Rhodopseudomonas sp. BAL398: one gene and its partner. Each later gene encodes a partner of the first gene's protein in a complex. Links are inferred from orthologs where the notes say so. Each region holds a gene or a part of one and is shown in the gene's direction. Other genes may lie near its edges.

Evidence for each region.
Region 2: the proteins of carA (region 1) and carB are in contact, whole or in part, in a solved structure (PDB 1KEE), measured with the Escherichia coli proteins. The link is inferred for Rhodopseudomonas sp. BAL398 from one-to-one orthologs.

What each region holds. Positions count from the first base shown.
Region 1 is NZ_CP133111.1:5,544,583-5,554,743, reverse strand. Bases 5,024-7,901 are described here. They hold carA (glutamine-hydrolyzing carbamoyl-phosphate synthase small subunit), read left to right. Parts: upstream 5,024-5,804; coding sequence 5,805-6,998; downstream 6,999-7,901. Other genes in these bases: RBJ75_RS26120 (PaaI family thioesterase), read left to right, coding at 7,445-7,901; RBJ75_RS26130 (alpha/beta fold hydrolase), read right to left, coding at 5,024-5,656. In the rest of the region: RBJ75_RS26150 (DUF2189 domain-containing protein), read right to left, coding at 65-913; RBJ75_RS26145 (HlyD family secretion protein), read left to right, coding at 1,284-2,540; RBJ75_RS26140 (DHA2 family efflux MFS transporter permease subunit), read left to right, coding at 2,551-4,125; RBJ75_RS26135 (GatB/YqeY domain-containing protein), read right to left, coding at 4,298-4,753; more of RBJ75_RS26130, read right to left, coding at 4,955-5,023; more of RBJ75_RS26120, read left to right, coding at 7,902-7,951; RBJ75_RS26115 (hypothetical protein), read left to right, coding at 7,991-8,524; RBJ75_RS26110 (Dps family protein), read right to left, coding at 8,751-9,275; RBJ75_RS26105 (class I SAM-dependent methyltransferase), read left to right, coding at 9,542-10,161. UniProt on the Escherichia coli protein: Small subunit of the glutamine-dependent carbamoyl phosphate synthetase (CPSase).
Region 2 is NZ_CP133111.1:2,850,242-2,861,362, forward strand. The notes cover bases 3,614-7,451. They hold carB (carbamoyl-phosphate synthase large subunit), read left to right. Parts: upstream 3,614-3,921; coding sequence 3,922-7,251; downstream 7,252-7,451. In the rest of the region: RBJ75_RS13480 (CaiB/BaiF CoA transferase family protein), read left to right, coding at 1-287; RBJ75_RS13485 (hypothetical protein), read right to left, coding at 314-712; RBJ75_RS13490 (DUF4112 domain-containing protein), read left to right, coding at 868-1,386; RBJ75_RS13495 (hypothetical protein), read right to left, coding at 1,406-1,699; RBJ75_RS13500 (DUF3309 family protein), read right to left, coding at 1,919-2,083; peptide-methionine (R)-S-oxide reductase MsrB, read right to left, coding at 2,233-2,658; peptide-methionine (S)-S-oxide reductase MsrA, read right to left, coding at 2,727-3,440; transcription elongation factor GreA, read left to right, coding at 7,464-7,940; RBJ75_RS13530 (DoxX family protein), read left to right, coding at 8,154-8,558; RBJ75_RS13535 (Lrp/AsnC family transcriptional regulator), read right to left, coding at 8,604-9,086; trxB (thioredoxin-disulfide reductase), read left to right, coding at 9,356-10,321; RBJ75_RS13545 (LysR family transcriptional regulator), read left to right, coding at 10,324-11,121. UniProt on the Escherichia coli protein: Large subunit of the glutamine-dependent carbamoyl phosphate synthetase (CPSase).

The sequences.
Region 1 (10,161 bases):
AACGAGCCTTCGAGACGCCGCCAAGCCGCTTTTCCGGTTCGGTTCCCGGCTTGGGCTATCGACCTCAATTGCGCGATGCCGCGCGCGGCATCGTCGCCACATTGTCGTTGCCGGTTTCGGGGAGCGTCTCCGGCATCTCGGCCGCAACGGGCACCACGAGCTTGCGGTAGAGATGCCAGGTGGCGTGGCCGAGAATCGGCAGCGTCACCACCAGCCCGAGGAAATAGGGCAGCGCCGAGATCGCCAACAGCAGCACGATGGTCGCGGCCCAGCCGATCATCGGCAGCGGGCTCATCACCACCGCGCGGACGCTGGTCACCATCGCGGTGACGAAGTCGACGTCGCGATCGAGCAGCAGCGGGAACGAGACCACGGTCAGCGAGAACAGCACCAACGCCAGCGCCGCGCCGACACAATTGCCGACCGCGAGGAACACCAGCCCCTCATTGGTGGTCAGCACCACCGAGATGAACTGCTGCAGGCTGGTGAAGGAGGCGCTGATGCCGAGGAACAGCGCGATCAGCAGCCGGACCTGATACATCCAGATCACGAACAGAAACAGCGTCACGAACGCCATCCAGCCGAGTTCGCCGCGGCTGCGCATCAACCCGATCAAATGCGGGATCGACGGCCTTTTGCCCTGCTCGCGCTGGCGGCTGACTTCATAAAGCCCGAGTGCCACGAACGGCCCGAGCAGCGCGAAGCCGGCGCCGAGAGGATAGGCCAGATACACCATATGCAAGGCGGTCAGACAGGCCAGGATCAGCATCCCGCCGGCGGCGTAGATCGCGCCGAACGCCAGCCCGTAGAGGGGCGCGGCCTGGAAATCACGCAGGCCCTGACCCAACGCATCCGCGATGTCGGCGATCGTGATCTGCCGCACGACGGGATCAACCTTACCGGAGATCGACATGGTCGCTCCTCCCCTGTTGGTGGTTGTTCATTATTAGTTGCGGCTATTAAGAACCGCGTCGCGGCGGACGTCAATCGGATTGCGCGCGCAAGCGCCGCGCCAGCCGGCTAACTACGCGGGCTCACATTGCGCTGCAGCATGGCGTTGAGCCGCAGCCCGCGCTGATGCTGATCTGCAAACCGGGGCCGCGGCTCCGCAGCGCACCACGTCGCAAGCGCGGCGCGCTTCACTGCATCCGCACACATATTGCTGGCAGCCACACCCAGCCATGCAGCACGGCTGAAGCTGCACTGCACAACGCGGCGGAACCAGCGACCAACCCGATTGTTTTCGTTTCTTGGAATTCGGTTCCAGATCGATGGTGAGGCACATGAGCACGGCTGACGTGACGTCAAGCATGGCTGAAAAGGCTGACGGCGGCCACGACAGCTCTTTCGCGCGCAATCCGCAGCGGATCGACGGGGTCAAATCGGAACCGAGATCGGAGTCGGAATCCACCTCGAAGTCAGAGGCCACAGTGGAGGCGCGGTCGAAGCCGGCGCCCCCGGAACAGCGCCAAGACGCTCCGAGCGAGCCGCCGCAAACCCCGACCAAGGGCGGGCTCAGGGCCACCATTGGCCGGCACCCGACGGCGACGATCGTCCTCGCGGTCCTGCTCGTCGCCGGCATCGCGGCGGGGATCGCCTGGTATCTGCACGCGCGGCACTACGAGAGCAGTGACGACGCCTTCATCGATTCGCGCCCGGTGCTGATCAGCCCGCAGGTCTCCGGCGCGATCGTCGGGGTCAATGTCACCGACAATCAGGTGGTGAAGACCGGCGACCTGCTCGCCAAGATCGATCCGCGTGACTACCAGGCCGCGGTCGATCAGGCGGCGGCGCAGATCCGCCAGGCGCAGGCGTCGATCGACGACACCGAGGCGCAGATTCAGGCGCAGAAAGCGCAGATCGATCAGGCCACCAAGCAGGTGCAGGAGGCGCAGGCGGCGCTCGACTTCGCCCGCGACGAGAACCAGCGCTATCAGCAGCTGGTGAAGAACGGTGCCGGCACGGTGCAGCGCGCGCAGCAGGCCGAATCCGACTTCACCAGCAAGCAGGCGGCGCTCGATGCCGCGATGGCCGCCAAAGTCGCGGCGACCCGGCAGGTCGACGTGCTGCGCGCCAAGCGAGAACAGGCGCAGGCGCAACTCAAGGCCGCGCAGGCGCAGAAGGAACAGGCGGACGCCAATCTGCAGCGCACCGAATTGCGCGCGCCGACCGACGGCCGCATCGCCAAACTGACCGGCGCCGTCGGCGCGCTGGCGGCGCCCGGCCAAGCCATCATGGTGCTGGTGCCGCTCGAGGTCTGGGTGACGGCGAATTTCAAGGAGACCCAGCTCGAATTGATGAAAGTGGGCCAGCCCGTCGATATTCACATCGACGCCTATGACCGTTCTTTTCCGGGCCACGTCAACAGCATCCAGGCCGGCAGCGGCACCGCCTTCAGCCTGCTGCCCGCCGAGAATGCCACCGGCAATTACGTCAAGGTGGTGCAGCGCGTGCCGGTGAAGATCACCTTCGACCAGCGCCCCGACGTGGCACTCGGCCCCGGCATGTCGGTGGTGCCCACCGTCACCGTGCGGCCGTGAGCGCGCCGCGATGGCAAGCGAGCAAGGAGAATACGGCACCAATCCCTGGCTGATCGCGGTGCTGGTCTCGGTCGCGACCTTCATGGAGGTGCTCGACACCACCATCGCCAATGTGGCGCTGCGCTACATCTCCGGCGGCCTCGCGGTGTCGAGCGACGAGGCCTCATGGGTGGTCACCACCTATCTGGTGGCGAATTCGATCGTGCTGTGCGCCTCGGGCTGGATCGCCGAAATGTTCGGCCGCAAGAACTTCTTCCTGGCCTGCATCACGCTGTTCACCGTCAGCTCGCTGTTATGCGGCATGGCCTGGGACCTGCAGTCGCTGCTGGTGTTCCGCATCCTGCAGGGCCTGGCTGGCGGCGGCATGACGCCGGTGGCGCAATCGATCCTGGCGGCGGCATTTCCGCCGGCCAAGCGCGGTCAGGGTTTTGCGCTCTACGGCATCGCCGTGGTGGTGGCGCCGGTGGTCGGGCCGACGCTGGGCGGCTGGCTCAGTGACAATCTGTCGTGGCACTGGTGCTTCCTGATCAATGTGCCGGTCGGCGTGATGTCGCTGATCCTGATCTATCTGATCATTCCGGCTTCCGAACAGCAGAAGAAAGCCCGCGCCGAATTGTGGGCCAAGGGGCCGAATTTCGACTTCATCGGCTTCATCCTGGTCGCGGTGTTTCTCGGCGCGCTGGAAGTGGTGCTCGATCGCGGCCAGATCGACGGCTGGTTCGACTCGAGTTTCATCGTCACCTTCTCGGCGCTGTCGCTGACCGGGCTGGTGCTGTTCGTGCCCTGGGAGCTGCACCGCGACAAGCCGCTGATCGACATCCGGATGCTGGCGGGGCGGCAGTTCGGCACCTGCTTTGCGATCATGCTGGCGACCGGCGCTTTGCTGATCGCCACCACCCAGATCCTGCCGCAACTGTTACAGGAGCGCTACGGCTACACCGCGACGCTGGCCGGGCTGGTGATTTCGCCGGGCGGCCTCGTCACCATGGTGATGATGGTGGTCGTCGGCCGGCTCAGCGCGATCCAGCCGCGCTGGCTGATCGCGGCCGGCGCCTGCATCTGCGTCGGCGCGATGGCCGATCTGCTGCGGCTGTCGCCGAACGCCGATTATTGGTACTTCGCGATGTCGCGGATCTATCTCGGCCTCGGCCTGCCGCTGATCTTCATCCCGATCACCACCGCGTCCTATGACGGCATTCCGGCGAACAAGACCGACCAGGCCTCGGCGATGATCAATCTGGCGCGCAATTTCGGCGGCTCGATCGGGGTCTCAATCAGCCAGACCGTGCTGGCGCAGCGCGAACAGTTTCACCACAGCCGGCTGGCCGAGCACATCGGCGCCTGGAATCCGTTCTTCCACGACACGCTCAACGGCATCCAGAACTATCTGAAGAGCCAGAACGCCACCGGCGATAATGCCGGCGCAGCAATGGCGGTGATCGGCCGCATCGTCGAGAACCAGTCGGCGCTGCTGGCCTATATCGACGTCTTCGTGGCGCTGGCCTGCATCGCCCTGCTGATGGTGCCGCTGGCGCTGTCGCTGCGCACCGTCGACCGCAGCGCCAAGCCGGCGATGGGGCATTGAGCACGTGCCCCGGACGCGGTGCAACGCGCCGCGCTTGCGGCGTGGTGCGCCGCAGAGCCGGGGCCCCGGTTGGCGCTGGAAGCGGGGTCCCGGTTCTGCGGAGCAGCGCAATGCGCTGCACCGCGCCCGGGACGCGGTGCCCTCTGCAATGATGCAATGACGGCTTGAGCGCTCAGGCGGTCAGCGCGGCCTTCACCAGGCCGCTGGCCGTGCCGAAATCCATCTGGCCGGCATATTTCGCCTTCAGCGCGCCGATCACCTTGCCCATGTCCTTGATGCCGGCGGCGCCGGTGTCAGCGATGGTTACGGCAATCGCGGCCTTGACCTCGTCCTCGGACATCTGCTGCGGCAGATAGGCGGAGATGATGGCGATCTCGGCACGTTCCTGGTCGGCCAGTTCGGCGCGGCCGCCCTTGTCGTAGAGCTCGACCGATTCCTGGCGCTGCTTGATCATCTTCTGCAGCACGCTCAGGATCTCGCCATCGGTCAAGGGCGGCTTGCCCTGGCCGCGCACCTCGATGTCGGCATTCTTGATGGTCGAATTCACCATCCGCAGGGTCGACAGCTTGCGCTCGTCCTTGGCCCGCATCGCGTCCTTGACCGCGTTGTTGATATTTTCGCGCAGCATCTCAATCTCCTCGGTTCGACGGACGGTCGATCGCAGGCTTGCCCCGTCATTGCGAGGAGCTGTTGCGACGAAGCAATCCAGTTCGGATGTGCGGCCCTGGATTGCTTCGCTCAGCGGCTGGCGCTTCGCGCCATCCGCTGGCTCGCAATGACGTCTAAATCGTCGGGGCTTGATTTAGGCGCTCTGGACCTCGGAAACAACTCAGTTGGTCAGCCAGTCCAGCAGCGCCTCGGTCACCGCCGCCGGCCGCTCGATCTGCGACAGGTGCCCGCATTCCGGCACGATCACCAATTTGGCGCCGGAAATCCCTTCGGCGATCTCGACCGACAGCGCGTTGGACAGGGTGTTGTCCTGATCGCCGCTCAGCACCAGGGTCGGGCAACGGATCTGAGCCAGCGTGGGCCGCGAATCCGGCCGCCCCATGATGGCGACGAGTTGCCGGGCGAAGGCCTCGGGGCCGACATCGTCGGCCATCGCATAGATGACACGGCGCAGCTCGGCGTCGTCGACGCGCGACGGATGCACGAAGCCGGCGACCATGCTGGCGATCCCGTCGCTGTAGCCGCCGCCCTGGATGCGGGCGATCATGGCGCCGCGGCGCTCCTTGGCGGCGTCGTCATCGGGACGCGCCTGGGTGTTGAGCAGCGCCAGCCGCGCCACCCGCTCCGGCGCCTGCCGCATGATCTCGAAGGCGATATAGCCGCCCATCGAATGGCCGGCGAGCGCGAAACGCGGCGGCGCCTCGGCCAGGATCCGCGCCGCGATGGCCGCGATACTGTCGTCGCGGATGTGATTGGCAACGCTCACCGGGCCGTGGCGCCATAGCGCCGGCAGCAACGGGGCATAGATCCGCGGCGAGCCGCCCAGGCCCGGAACCAGCAGAATCGGCAGTGAATCGGTCATGAATCCTCCCAACCCGGCGGCGAATTCGCCGTCCGGCGCGGCGCCGACCCTAATTGCCTGGCCTATCCTGTCAAATTTCGACAAACCCCGGTGAATCGCCGGCTTCCGGCTTTGACGGCGCCCGATGCGACGACTATGTAATGCGCTCATGACGAACTCAGAAACCAATCCCGCCTGGCCGGACCACAAGCCGACCGCGCTGCTCGTGCTTGCCGATGGCACCGTATTCGAAGGCTTCGGCCTCGGCGCGGAAGGCTACGCGGTCGGCGAAGTCTGTTTCAACACCGCGATGACCGGTTATGAGGAAATCCTCACCGACCCGTCCTATGCCGGGCAGTTGATCACCTTCACCTTCCCGCATATCGGCAATGTCGGCACCAATGACGACGACATCGAAACGGTGAACATGGCGGCGACGCCGGGCGCCCGCGGCGTGATTCTGCGCGCCGCGATCACCGACCCGTCGAATTACCGCTCGTCGCGCCATCTCGACGCCTGGCTGCGCGCCCGCGGCATCATCGGCCTGTCCGGCATCGACACCCGCGCGCTGACCGCGCTGATCCGCGGCAAGGGCATGCCCAATGCGGTGATCGCCCATGCCGCCGACGGCAAGTTCGATCTGCACGCGCTGAATGAAGAAGCCCGCGAATGGCCCGGCCTCGAAGGCATGGACCTGGTGCCGCTGGTGACCTCCGGCCAGCGCTTTGGCTGGGACGAAACGCCGTGGATCTGGAACGAAGGCTTCGGCCGCCAGGATCAGCCGGAATTCAACGTCGTGGCGATCGATTACGGCATCAAGCGCAACATCCTGCGGCTGCTGGCCGGCGAAGGCTGCAAGGTCACCGTGGTGCCGGCGACGACGTCGGCCGAAGACATCATGGCGCTGAAGCCGGACGGCGTATTCCTGTCGAACGGCCCCGGCGATCCTGCGGCGACCGGCAAATATGCGGTGCCGGTGATCCAGCAGGTGATCGCCTCCGGCGTGCCGACCTTCGGGATCTGTCTCGGCCACCAGATGCTCGGCCTCGCGCTCGGCGGCAAGACCGTGAAGATGCATCAGGGCCATCACGGCGCCAACCATCCGGTCAAGGACATCACCACCGGCAAGGTCGAGATCACCTCGATGAATCACGGTTTTGCGGTCGACAAGACCACCCTGCCCGCCAATGTCACCCAGACCCATGTCTCGCTGTTCGACGACAGCAATTGCGGCATCGCGCTGGCCGACAAGCCGGTGTTCTCGGTGCAGTATCACCCGGAAGCCTCGCCAGGCCCGCGCGACTCGCATTATCTGTTCCGGCGCTTCGCCGAATTAATGCGGGCCAACAAGAGCGCGGCATAGGCCGTCGCTGCACGGCGTCTCAATCCAATCCGGCGCTGTCATTCCGGGGCGCGAGCAGCGATAGCTGGGCGCGAACCAGGAATCTCGCGGCCGGTCATCACCCATCTTCCTGCAGCAGGATTCCGGGTTCGCTCGCCTGACGGCTCGCGCCCCGGAATGACGTTCGGTTGGCGAACAGGCTGCGTCGGATCACGCCGCGCCAACGGCAGCGCGCGCCCCTCCCCCTTGCGGGGAGGGGTTGGGGGTGGGGGTCTGCGGCGCAGTGCATCACGTTCAACTCCCCGCACGCCAGCATCGTCCATAACAGACGCGCCAGTTTCCGCGGCACCCCCACCCCCGCCCCCTCCCCGCAAGGGGGAGGGGAGAACAGCGGCGAATTTTTGCGCTGGCGTGACGCCGGGTTTTTCGTATGATGCCCGTCATCTTAACGACCGGAGCATATGCCGATGGATGACCGCCCCCGCCCCACCGTCAGCTATGGCGTCACCCCCACCCAAATCATGGCGTCGATGCCGGGGCTCGATTTCGTGCGCGCCATTTTCGAGGGCCGATTGCCGGCGCCGCCGATCATGCAGACGATCGAGCCGTTCGACAGCAGCGCCGAGTCCGGCGTGGTGGTGATGCATTCGGTGCCGGGGATGCGGCACTACAATCCGATCGGCTCGGTCCATGGCGGCTATGCGGCGACCCTGCTGGATTCGGCGATGGGCCTGGCGGTGCATTCGATGCTGGCGCCGGGCCAAGGCTACACCACGCTGGAATTCAAGGTCAGCTTCATCAGGGGCATGAGCGCCGACAGCGGCGCGGTGCGCACCGAGGGCCGAACCCTCAATGTTGGCCGCCGCGCCGCCACCGCCGAGGCCCGCATCACCGACGCCAAGGGCCGGCTGCTGGCGCATGCCACCACCACATGTCTGGTGTTCGAGATTCCGGGAACATCATCGCCAACTTGACGTTGAATCCAGCAACATATTGACAAAGCTGGAGTTCCCATGTCGCTGACGCGCGACCAGATCAAGCCGCTGACCTTCGTCTTCGAGGATGATGGTCTGGTTCCCAACAACCCGCTGCCGCTGATCATCTATAAGCGCGCGGTCGATGTCGGGCGCGGCCATCCCGAACAGGCCATCGAGAGCATCTTCAATCGCAATGGCTGGGCCGCGCTGTGGCGCAACGGCATCTTCGATTATCTGCATTACCACGCCACGGTGCACGAAGCCCTTGGCGTCGCGCGCGGCCGCGCTTTGGTGCTGTTCGGCGGCGAGCGCGGCGAGGCAATCGAGCTCAACCCCGGAGATGTCGCGATCTTGCCGGCCGGCACCGGGCACAAATCACTGTTCTCGAGCCATGATTTTTCCGTGGTCGGCGCCTATCCGCCCGGCAATACGATGCAGGTGACGCGGCCGACGCCGGACAATTACCGCATGGCGCTGAAAACGATCCCGCAGGTGGCACTGCCGCAGACTGACCCGGTGTTCGGCCAGGACGGCGAGCTGCTCCGGCTGTGGGACAAGTGCCCAGCGTGATCTCCTACGCGCCCGCCCCGTCGATAAGGATCGACAACTCCCGGGCGCGGCCCCAGCACAGGCTCCGCGATGCTCCGCTGAACCCCGGCTGTCTAGAGTCGAGAGTCGTTTAGATTCGTCGGGTGACCAGATGAACCGGGGACCCGGATCTGCGCAGCGGCATTGCATGCCGCAGCGCGTCCGGGGCACCAGGCTTGACTATCCAGGCTTGGCTAGCCCGACTTGGCTAGCCGACATTGTCGCCTTCCTGGCGGCTGGCTTCGAACAGGAACCAGGTGCGGCGTTCGGTTTCGTCGATGTAGTTTTCCAGCAGCCCGGCGGTCGCGGCGTCTTCGCAATCGTCGACGATCTTGTGCGCCTTGCGCATCGCCGCCGCCATCTTCTTGTTGTCTTCCATCAGCTCGCGCAGCATCTCGCGCGGCGGCACGAAGGCCTCGTCATTGTCCTTGATGGTCTGCAGCTTGGCGATCTGGCCGATCGAACGCAGCGTGGTGCCGCCGACCTTGCGCACCCGCTCCGCCAGCGCGTCGGTGGTGGCGAAGATCTGATCGGACTGTTCGTCGAGCATCAGATGGTAATCGCGGAAATGACGGCCGCTGATATGCCAATGGAAATTCTTGGTCTTGAGATAAAGCGCAAAAGCATCGGCAAGCAGCACGTTCAGCGTCGACGAAATCTTGTCGGTGGCCTGCTGCGGCAGATCGGAGGGGGTATCCAGTTTGGGATCGACGGAGGTTTTGGGCACGATAATTTCCTTTACAGTATTGGACACAGGAGCGGTTTCGGATGCGGAGTGCCGAGCGGCACATCCGGTATCGGGTGACGTCCGACGTTGCGGCGCGACAGCACCGCGCGCGATAATGTTTCCCAATCGTCCGAAACCCTCTAGACGTTGCACCAACGCGAAAAACTCAGCCCAGTTCCAAATCCGGAACAGGATTCCCTTCAATATCAGCCCAAAAAATCGGCACGCCGTCAGATGCTGACGCCGCGCCACATCAGCCACCGAGGCCACCGATGGACGACTGGATCGATTATTACGATTCCGCGCATACGATTTACGTCAGCAAATTGCACCGCGACGTGCATTTTCAGGAAATCGCCCGGGACATCATCGGCTACATCGCCTCGCCCGACGCCACCGTGCTGGACTATGCCTGCGGCGAGGCGCTGTCGGCGGCGCAGGTCGCAGCCGCCTGTGGCAAGCTGATCCTGGCGGAGCCCGCCCCCGGCGTGCGCGGCCGGCTGATCTCCCGCTTCGCGCCGATCACCAAGATCCGGGTGCGCTCGCTCGACGAGCTGAGGCAGATGGAGGAAAGCTCCGTCGATCTGGCGGTGATGAATTCGGTGGCGCAATATATGACGCCGGCCGAGCTCGACACCGCCTTCGCGGTGATCCGCAGATTGCTGAAGCCCGGCGGCAGGCTGGTGCTCGGCGACATCCTGCGGCCCGATATCGGCATGGCCGGCGACGTCACCGCGCTGCTGCGCTTTGCCCGCACCCACGGCTTTCTCAAGGACGCGCTATGGGGGCTGGCGCGCACCGCGCTATCGGATTACCGGCAATTGCGCTCCCGGATCGGGCTGCAGACCTATGACGAGGCCGCGATCATCGCCAAGCTGAAAGCCGCCGGCTT
Region 2 (11,121 bases), 2.7 Mb from region 1 along the record:
TTTGGGTGCGCGAATTCAACGCCGCCGGCGTGCCGTGCGGACCGATCTATACGATCGACCAGATGTTCGACGACGAGCAGGTCCGGCATCTCGGCATCGCCCAGGAGGTGCCAAACGATGAGAACCGGCCGATCACTTTGGTGGCGCAGCCGGTGAGCCTGTCGCGGACGCCGAGCACGCTGGCGGCGCGGCCGCCGGAATTCGGCGAACAGACCGACGAGGTGCTGGCCGAATTCGGTTTCGGCGCCGAGGAGATCGCGGCGTTGCGGCGGGACAAGATCGTCTGATCAGACGAAGATCGTCTGAACCGGCGTCACAGCGCCTGATAGGTCTCGCTTGCGCACCAATGATCGTCGCCGACCCGTTCGCGCCGTCCGACCTTGCCGCGATAGATGTTGATCAGATAGGTCTGGTTTCCGATCCGCAACCCGGTCACGCCTTTCACATCGCCCCGAATGCAGCTGTCCCAGCCGCCATATTGCCCGGGGATCGGAAACGAGAACCGGACATTGCTGGGCAAGGACGTCTCGGTGAACACCGCGCTCATATTGCCGCGAAGGAAGGCGGCCACATCGGGCGGCTGTTCGATCTCGGGTTGCGCTTCGGTTTGTTTGAGAAAGCCAGGCACGTAGCTGATATGGCTGTCGACCGCGCATCCGCCCAGCGGGCCGAGCGTCAGGACAAGCGCGATCAGATGCGGGCGCAGCTTCATGGGCGGATATCTAGCTTGGACCGGGCGCGATGAGAACAGCAAAGGCCGCAGCAACCTCGGAACGATCGCTCATCAATCCTGTTTGCATTGCGCGGCAACGGCGCGGCCCGATGACGCAACTTGCGGGTGCAGCCAGGGATTCCTATCTGAACGACATGACCAGCGAACAGACTTTCCCCCGCAATGCGACGCGCCGCGCCAGCCGGCCGGCTTCGCGCGGCCCGATCATCGATCAGGACGGCCGGGAAATCCCGCCGGAATCACTGGGCCGCAAGCCGTTCGAGAGTGGGACATTTGATTTTCAGAGCTGGAGCGCCAGCTCCTTCGCGCCATTGTCACGCGAGCAGCGGCTGGCAAGGCTTGAGGCGATCGCCAAACTGCTCGACGTCGCCTTCATCCTGCCGGGCACCAATATCCGCTACGGCATCGACGGGCTGATCGGCCTGATCCCGGTGGTCGGCGACCTCATCACCACGGCGATCTCGCTTTGGCTGGTGCGTGAAGCGCGCAAGCTTGGCGCGCCGTGGCACGTGACCATGCGGATGCTGGGCAATGTCGCGCTCGATGGCGCGATCGGCATCGTGCCGCTGGCCGGCGACGCGTTCGACGTCATGTTCCGCGCCAATGTCCGCAATGTGCGGCTGTTGCGACGCTGGATCGACAAGCAGGGCTGAGCGCGCGAGGAATGGCGGCTTACGCCGCGTCCTGGTCGGCGTCGGCTTCTTCGCTGACGACGGGTTCTGGCACCGCGCGGCGCTCCAGCGGGAAAGCTTCGCTTTCATAAAGCGTGCGGATGCCGCTCTGGTCGAAGCGGGCCTCATCGACCTGCAGATAGGCGCCGTTCAGCGAATCCGCCGGCAGCTCCTCGATCGCAAACTGAACCGCGGCAGCGGCTGTGTTGAACCGCCGATAGGCGAAGCCAGCGCGCTTTTTCTTGCGGATCGCGGCGGGAAACAATTCGGCAGCGGTGTTGTAGCTGAATGCCATCGTCAGTGACCTTCTATGAATGCGCGATGGAAATGAGGAGCGGAAGACACGCGGTCAACCGTTCGGCGGCCGCCCGGGGCCATCATTTCAGGACAGACCTAGATATAAGCACGTTTTGGAGAAATGCGACACTCTCACTGCGTGCAGGCCGCCAGATTCCCGCTCCGCGGGACGCGCCTATGGCAATAAGCCATGCGATTTCAGCGCTGTGCCGGCTTTTCACATCTTGCCGAACAGCATCAGCACCAGCACCACAACCAGAATGACGCCGATCAGACCGGTCAGACCATGGCCCTGTCCGTAACCATAGCCACCGAAGCGCGGGCTGAGACCACCCAGCAGCAGGATGATCAACACAATGATGATAATCGTTCCGATCGTCATCCCAACCTCCCGGCTGGCCGCCGCACGGCCGAGCCTGAGCCACAAGCCTGAGTTGTCGGGAGTAAATCACGATCCGGGCTTCGGTTCCACGAGCCGGAACCAAAACGGCGCGGCGAGCTGCTGCCGCCGCGCCCGGCCCTCCTCGGGGATTATTTCGGCTGCAGCTTCAGCGCCGCCGAATTGATGCAATAGCGCAACCCGGTCGGTCCCGGACCGTCTTCGAACACATGGCCGAGATGGCCGCTGCACTTCGAACACAGCACTTCGGTGCGGATCATGCCGTGGCTGACGTCGCGCTCCTCGTCGACATGATCGGCGCTGGCCGGCGCGGTGAAGCTGGGCCAGCCGCAGCCGGATTCGAATTTGGCATCGGACTCGAACAGGGTCTGGCCGCAACCGGCGCAGACATAGGTGCCCTTGGTTTGCTCATGCTCATATTCGCCGGAGAACGGCCGCTCGGTCGCCTTCTCGCGCAGCACGGCATATTGCATCGGCGTCAATTCGCGGCGCCATTCGCTGTCGCTCTTCTGAATCTTGCCGCGATCCGTCTGTTGCATGGCCTTGGTGTCGGACATTCAGCCTCCTCATCAGTGTTTCGGGCCAACAGGCTGCCGCGCCAGACATCGACTTGCTCGGAGCCGCCTCAATTGGTGACCTTGGCATCGCTCACCAGCGTCGGCTTCTCGAGATAGTCCTGCGCGAACAGCTTCTTCAGGTTCTCGACCTTCGGCAGGTCGTTATACGCTATATAGGGCTGGTACGGGTGCAGCGTCAGGTAGTCCTGATGATAGGCTTCGGCGGCATAGAAGCCGTCCAGCGGACCGACCTTGGTGACGATCGGCTTGGGGAACACCTTGGCGGCATCGAGCTGGGCGATATAGGCCTCCGCCACCTTCTTCTGTTCGGCGCTGGTGGTGAAGATCGCCGAGCGATATTGCGTGCCGTGGTCCGGACCTTGCCGGTTGAGCTGGGTGGGATCATGCGCCACCGAGAAGAAGATCTGCAGGATCTTGCCATAGCTGATCCGCTTTGGATCATATTTGATTTCGACCGCCTCGGCATGACCGGTGGTGCCGGTCGAGACCACCGGATAGCTCGCGGTGATCTTGCTGCCGCCGGCATAGCCGGACACCGCGTTGAGCACGCCCGCGGTATGTTGGAACACGCCCTGCACGCCCCAGAAACAGCCGCCGGCGATCACCGCGGTCTGCATGCCATCGGCCGACTTGGCATCAACCGCTGGCGGCGGAATCACTACGGCGTCTTCGGCCGCCCGCAGCGGCGCAAACAGCGACGACAAAGCCAGCGCGCCCAGGGCGGCGGCACAGAGCGAAACAGTGTGGAGGCTACGGCGCATGGGTTCCTCGCATTGGTGAGAACGGCTGGCAGCGCAATGATCGGCAGACTGGCACAGCCATCCGACGCTGCCTCCCAAAGATACGGGACTGCGCCCAGCTTGTTACCGTCCGTCTCACACGTGTTCGTGAGCAGCCGGCGCCCCTGAGCGCCGGACGGGCGGAACGGGTCGCGCAATTAGGGTTACCCGAATTCATCTATGGATCACCGCCTCGTGATCCGTCAGGATGGCGATGGCCCGGTGGCGGAATGTCTACGCGGGGGCAGTGCATCGCTCCTTATCCTGGTTCAAATCCAGGCCGGGCCTCCAAATCGGCGGCAAATTTGCCGGTTGACGGAGGCCTTAAAAACCTTTCGCGGCTGCAAAATCTGGTCTAAAGACAGCCCGCGCGCAAGGGAAGCCTGGCGCTGAAGGTCAAGGGACGCGCGGCTGCGCGCCCTTTTTTTTGCCCGGATTTCTGCCCCGCCGTTAGCGAGATTTAATGCCGAAACGAACAGATATCTCCACCATCTTGATCATCGGCGCCGGCCCCATCGTGATCGGCCAGGCCTGTGAATTCGACTATTCCGGCACCCAGGCGGTCAAGACACTGAAGGACGAAGGCTACCGCATCGTCCTGGTCAATTCCAATCCGGCCACCATCATGACCGATCCGGAACTGGCCGACGCCACCTATATCGAGCCAATCACCCCGGAAATCGTCGCCAAGATCATCGAAAAAGAGCGCGGCGACCGCTCCCTCGGCTTTGCGCTGCTGCCCACCATGGGCGGCCAGACCGCGCTAAACTGCGCGCTGAGCCTGCGCAAGCAAGGCACACTGGAGAAGTTCGACGTCGAGATGATCGGCGCCACCGCCGACGCCATCGACAAGGCCGAGGACCGCCAGCGCTTCCGCGAGGCGATGACCAAGATCGGCCTCGAGACCCCACGTTCGGTGCAGGTCAAGACCCTGCCGGACGCCCTGCGGGCGCTGGAAGTGATCGACTTTCCGGCGCTGATCCGCCCCTCCTTCACAATGGGCGGCACCGGCGGCGGCATCGCCTACACCAAGGCCGAATTCATCGAGATCGTCGAGCGCGGCATCGACGCCTCGCCGACCTCTGAAGTCCTGATCGAGGAATCCGTGCTCGGCTGGAAAGAGTTCGAGATGGAGGTGGTGCGCGACAAGAAAGACAATTGCATCATCATCTGCTCGATCGAAAACCTCGATCCGATGGGCGTGCACACCGGTGATTCAATCACCGTGGCGCCGGCCCTGACGCTGACCGATAAAGAATATCAGATCATGCGCGACGCCTCATTGGCGGTGCTGCGCGAGATCGGCGTCGAGACCGGCGGCTCCAACGTGCAGTTCGGCGTCAATCCGGCCGACGGCCGCATGGTCGTGATCGAGATGAATCCGCGGGTGTCGCGCTCCTCGGCGCTGGCCTCCAAGGCCACCGGCTTTCCGATCGCCAAGGTCGCGGCGCAGCTCGCGGTCGGCTACACGCTGGATGAGATCGCCAACGACATCACCGGCGGCGCGACGCCGGCGTCGTTCGAGCCGACCATCGACTATGTGGTCACCAAGATTCCGCGCTTCGCCTTCGAGAAATTCCCCGGCGCCAGCCATACGCTGACCACCTCGATGAAATCGGTCGGCGAAGTGATGGCGATCGGCCGCACCTTCCAGGAGAGCCTGCAAAAGGCGCTGCGCGGGCTCGAAAGCGGCCTCACCGGGCTCGACGAGATCGAGATCGAGGGGCTCGGCCGCAGCGACGACAAGAACGCGGTGCGCGCCGCGCTCGGCACGCCGACGCCCGACCGCCTGTTGCAGGTGGCGCAGGCGATGCGGCTCGGCTGGAGCGACGACGACATCTTCACCTCCTGCAAGATCGATCCCTGGTTCCTGTCGGAAATTCGCGGCATCGTCGCGATGGAAGGCAAGGTCAAGGCCAGCGGCTTGCCGAATCATGCCTTCGGCATGCGCACGCTGAAGGCGATGGGCTTCTCCGACGCCCGCCTTGCGGTGCTCGCCGACACCACCGAAGCCGAGGTGACGGCGCAGCGCCACGCCCTCAAGGTTCGCCCGGTGTTCAAGCGGATCGACACCTGCGCGGCCGAATTCGCCTCGCCCACCGCCTATATGTATTCGACCTATGAGGCGCCGTTCGCCGGCGAAATGGCCGACGAAAGCCGGCCCACCGACAAGAGCAAGGTGATCATTCTGGGCGGCGGGCCGAACCGCATCGGCCAGGGCATCGAGTTCGATTATTGCTGCTGCCACGCCTGCTTCGCGCTGCACGACGCCGGCTATGAAACCATCATGATCAACTGCAATCCGGAAACGGTGTCGACCGACTACGACACCGCCGACCGGCTGTATTTCGAGCCGCTGACCGCCGAGGACGTGCTGGAGATCATCGACGTCGAGCGCCAGAACGGCACGCTGCACGGCGTCATCGTGCAATTCGGCGGCCAGACGCCGCTGAAGCTGGCGCGCGCGCTGGAGGCCGCCGACGTGCCGATCCTCGGCACCTCGCCCGACGCCATCGATCTGGCCGAGGACCGCGACCGCTTCAAGCGCGTGCTCGACAAGCTGCGGCTGAAGCAGCCGAAGAACGGCATCGCCTATTCGGTCGAGCAGGCCCGCCTGGTCGCCGCCGAACTCGGCCTGCCGCTGGTGGTGCGCCCGTCCTATGTGCTGGGCGGTCGCGCCATGCAGATCATTCGCGAGGAATCCCAGCTCGGCGATTACCTGCTCGGCACCCTGCCCGAGCTGGTGCCGGGCGACGTCAAATCGCGCTACCCGAACGACAAGACCGGCCAGATCAACACCGTGCTCGGCACCAATCCGCTGTTGTTCGACCGCTATCTGTCGGACGCCACCGAGATCGACGTCGATTGCCTGTGCGACGGCAAGGATACGTTCGTGGTCGGCATCATGGAGCATATCGAGGAAGCCGGCATTCACTCTGGCGACTCGGCCTGCTCGCTGCCGCCGCATTCGCTGGACGCCGCGATGATCGCCGAGCTGGAGCGCCAGACCCGCGAATTGGCGCTGGGGCTCGACGTCGTCGGGCTGATGAATGTGCAATACGCCATCAAGGACGGCGACGTGTATGTGCTCGAGGTCAATCCGCGGGCGTCGCGGACGGTGCCGTTCGTCGCCAAGGTGATGGGCATGCCGGTGGCCAAGCTGGCGGCGCGGATCATGGCCGGCGAGAAGCTGGCCGATCTGAAGCTGACCAAGCGCAAGCTCGGCCATGTCGGGGTCAAGGAATCGGTGTTTCCCTTCGCCCGCTTCCCCGGCGTCGACACCGTGCTCGGCCCCGAAATGCGCTCGACCGGCGAGGTGATGGGAATTGACCGCTCGTTCGAAGTCGCCTTTGCCAAGAGCCAGCTCGGTGGCGGAACCCGGGTGCCGCGCAAGGGCACGGTGTTCGTCTCAGTGCGCGAGGTCGACAAGACCCGGATTCTGGAAGCCGTGAGACTGCTGCATTCGCTCGGCTTCAAGGTGCTGGCGACCTCCGGAACCCAGCGCTTCCTGGCCGACAACGGCGTGCCGGCCGAGAAGGTCAACAAGGTGCTGGAAGGCCGGCCGCATATCGTCGACGCCATCATCAATGGCGAGATTCAGCTGGTGTTCAATACCACCGAGGGGCCCCAGGCGCTGGCTGATAGCCGTTCGTTGCGTCGCGCTGCCCTCTTGCATAAAGTTCCGTATTACACCACTCTTTCGGGCGCGGTCGCCGCCGCGCAGGGCATCCGGGCCTATCTTGGTGGGGACCTTGAGGTCCGTACCCTGCAGAGTTACTTTTCCGACACCTGATCACGGCCCGGACCTGTGTCCGGCAACTGACGGGCGAGAAAGCCGGCAGGCAGGGAACCCGCCAGCTGCGGGAATGTTCTATCCGGCGTTTTGCTGCCGTGCGCCCGGCAGTCTCGAAAATGCCGCGTCGCGGCCACCGCTCAGGCTGACAAGCGTTTCGTGTGAGCCACATCTCGTGACACGTGACGAACACGTTGAAGGATGAAGACAAGATGGTCGACAAGGTACCAATGACCGCAGGCGGTTTCGCCGCTCTCGAGGTCGAGTTGAAGCAGCGCCAATCGGTGGATCGTCCGCGAATCGTCGAGCAGATCGCCGAAGCGCGCTCGCATGGCGACCTTTCGGAAAACGCCGAATATCACGCGGCGAAGGAAGAGCAGTCCCACAACGAAGGCCGTATCGCCGAGCTCGAGGACAAGATCGGCCGCGCCGAAATCATCGATATCAGCAAGCTGTCCGGCGACACCATCATGTTCGGCGCTACCGTCACCTTGGTCGATGAAGACACCGAGAAGAAGGCGGTGTGGCAGATCGTCGGCGAGCCGGAAGCCGATGCCAAGAAGGGCCGGATTTCGATCACCTCGCCGCTGGCGCGGGCCCTGATCGGCAAGAAGCAGGGCACCTCCGTCGAAGTCGTGGCGCCCGGCGGGGCCAAGGCCTACGAAATCACCAAGGTCGAGTTTCGATAGCACCCCGTCGAATTGATGTGAGCAAGCTTGAAGGCCGCGTTTCGCGGCCTTTTTGCTGGGTGCGGCTTGCCGCGGAGGCCGGCTGATGTTGTCGCGACCGAAGGCCGGACTATCGGTCACGTATCCGTGTTCCATCGCCGAAGTGATGGACGCGATGCTGATGCAAGCCGTAAGCAACTACACATCGTTTCATCGCAACCGCACGGAGCCGGTATGAATTTCGACAGCCTTGCCGCCAAATGGCAACCGACGGCCTTGAGCCTGTTTCGCTTCATCACCGGGCTGCTGCTGTTTCAATACGGCGTCGCCAAGATCTTCAAATTTCCGGCGGTGCCGTATTTTGCCAAGGTCGAACTGTTCTCGCTGATCGGCGCCGCCGGCACGCTGGAATTGATCCTCGGCGCACTGCTGATGATCGGCCTGTTCACCCGGCCGGTGGCCTTCATCCTCTCCGGCGAAATGGCGTTCGCCTATTTCATCGGCCATTTTCCGAAGAGCTTCTACCCGCTGCTCAATAACGGCACCGCGGCGATCCTGTTCTGCTTCGCCTGCCTGTATCTTGCGACCGCAGGCGGCGGGCCGATCAGCCTCGACGCCACTTTGCGCCGCAAGACCTGACGCAGGGTGACATGATCCCGAGCCCCGGCGGGTGACGCCGAGCGGTCAGCCCTCGGACTCTTTCAATTCCAACGGCACCGCCGCGGCGTATTTGGAATTGCGCAGCACCAGCGAGGTGCGCACATTGCGCACATGTGGCGCGCCGGTCAGGTGCGCCACGAAATTCTGGAATGTCGCCATGTCGGGGGCGACGCATTTCAAGATAAAATCGGTCTCGCCCGACAGCATCCAACATTCCCGCACCAAGGGCTGGTTGCGGACGAAATCCTCGAAGCCGCGCAAATCGGCCTCGGCCTGGCTCGACAGATGAACAGACGCGAACACCGTGACGTCGAAGCCGAGCAGCGCCGGATCGAGCAGCCCGCGGTAGCCCTGAATGTAGCCCTCATCCTCCAGGGTCCTGACCCGGCGCAGGCAGGGCGGCGGCGAGATCCCCACCCGGCGCGCCAATTCGACATTGGTGATTCGGCCGTCGGCCTGGATTTCACTGAGAATTTTGAGATCGATCTCATCGAGGCTCTTCGGCACGCTTGGGTAATCCCGGCTGGCTGGAAACGAACGGACAAATCGGAAACACTCATAGCGCAGCTCGGCAAGTTTGCGAAATTTTATTTCGCGCGAGCAAGGATGAGTCCAAAATTGGGGGGAAATCTTGCAGATACGTATTGCAAATCTTGCATGGCTGCCCAGATGACATAGACTTGTGTCTAAACACCTCCCGCCCAACGGCGATGCCCTTGCCAGGCCCAATCCTGCTTCGCGCGCCCAGTTCCCTTGAGAGAAAGGGCATTCGTACCATGGCTGATCCAATTCATGCGAAAGTCGTCATCATCGGGTCGGGACCGGCCGGATACACCGCCGCAATCTATGCAGCTCGCGCGATGCTGGAGCCGATCCTGATCCAGGGCATGCAGCCCGGCGGCCAGCTCACCATCACCACCGATGTCGAAAACTATCCCGGCTTCGCCGACGTCATCCAGGGCCCCTGGCTGATGGAGCAGATGGAGAAGCAGGCGCATCATGTCGGCACCCGGATCTTCACCGATCTGGTCACCGACCTCGACCTCGGACAGCGCCCGTTCCGCCTCGCCTGCGACAGCGGCGACGTCTATCTGGCGGATGCCGTGATCCTGGCCACCGGCGCGCAGGCGCGCTGGCTCGGCATTCCCTCGGAAGAGGCCTTCAAGGGGTTCGGCGTATCGGCCTGCGCCACCTGCGACGGCTTCTTCTATCGCGACAAGCAGGTCGTGGTGGTCGGCGGCGGCAACACCGCGGTCGAGGAAGCACTGTTCCTGACCAATTTCGCTTCCAGCGTCACCGTGGTCCATCGCCGCGATCATTTCCGCGCCGAACGGATTTTGCAGGAGCGGCTGTTCAAGCATCCCAAGATCAAGGTGGTGTGGGACTGCGCCATCGACGAGATCTGCGGCAGCGACAATCCGACCAAGGTCACCCATGTCCGGCTGAAGAACGTCAAGACCGGCGATCTCACCGAGCTGCCGGCCGATGGCGTGTTCATCGCGATCGGCCATGCGCCGGCGACCGAATTGGTCAAGGACCAGATCAGGCTGAAGCCCTCGGGCTATGTCGAAGTGGCGCCGAATTCGACGGCGACCTCGATCCCCGGTGTATTCGCCGCCGGCGACGTCGCCGACGAGACCTATCGTCAGGCGGTAACCGCGGCCGGACTCGGCTGCATGGCCGCCCTGGAAGCCGAACGCTTTCTGGCGATGCGCGCCAGCGAACGCCAAGCGGCGGAATGATCATGAGTCGAACTCGCGACGGATTTACCGACATGGACTGGGACAAGCTGAAGGTTTTTCATGCCGCCGCAGAGGCTGGAAGCTTCACCCATGCCGGCGAACAACTCGGGCTGTCGCAATCGGCGGTGTCGCGCCAGGTCAGCGCGCTCGAGCAGGAATTGTCGGTGTCGCTGTTTCACCGCCACGCCCGCGGCTTGATCCTGACCGAACAGGGCGACCTCTTGTTCCGCACCGCGCACGACGTGTTCATGCAGCTGCAGGCGGCGCGCGCCAAGCTCACCGACAGCCGCGAGCGGCCGAGCGGCGACCTCAAGGTCACCACCACGCCCGGCCTCGGCATTCACTGGCTGGTACCGCGGCTCGGCGAATTCACCGCGCTGTATCCCGAGATCCGGATATCACTGATCGTCACCGACGAAGAGCTTGATTTGTCGATGCGCGAGGCCGACGTCGCGATCCGCACCCGCAAGCCGACGCAGCCGGATCTGATTCAGCGCAAGCTGTTCTCGATCGGCTTTCACGCCTATTGCTCGCCGGAATACATCAAGCATTTCGGCACGCCGCGCACGCTCGAGGAGCTGGACGGCCATCGCCTGATCATGCTCAGCGACAACCAGGTGCCGGCGCATCTGCAGAACCGCAGCTGGCTGGTCGAGGCCGGCCGCAATGGCTCCGGACCGCGCGAGGCCTATTTCAAGGTCAATAACATCCTGGGTCTGGTGCGGGCCTGCCAGCAGGGTCTCGGCATCGCCGCGCTGCCGGACTACCTGATCGAGGATACTAACCGGATGGTGCAATTG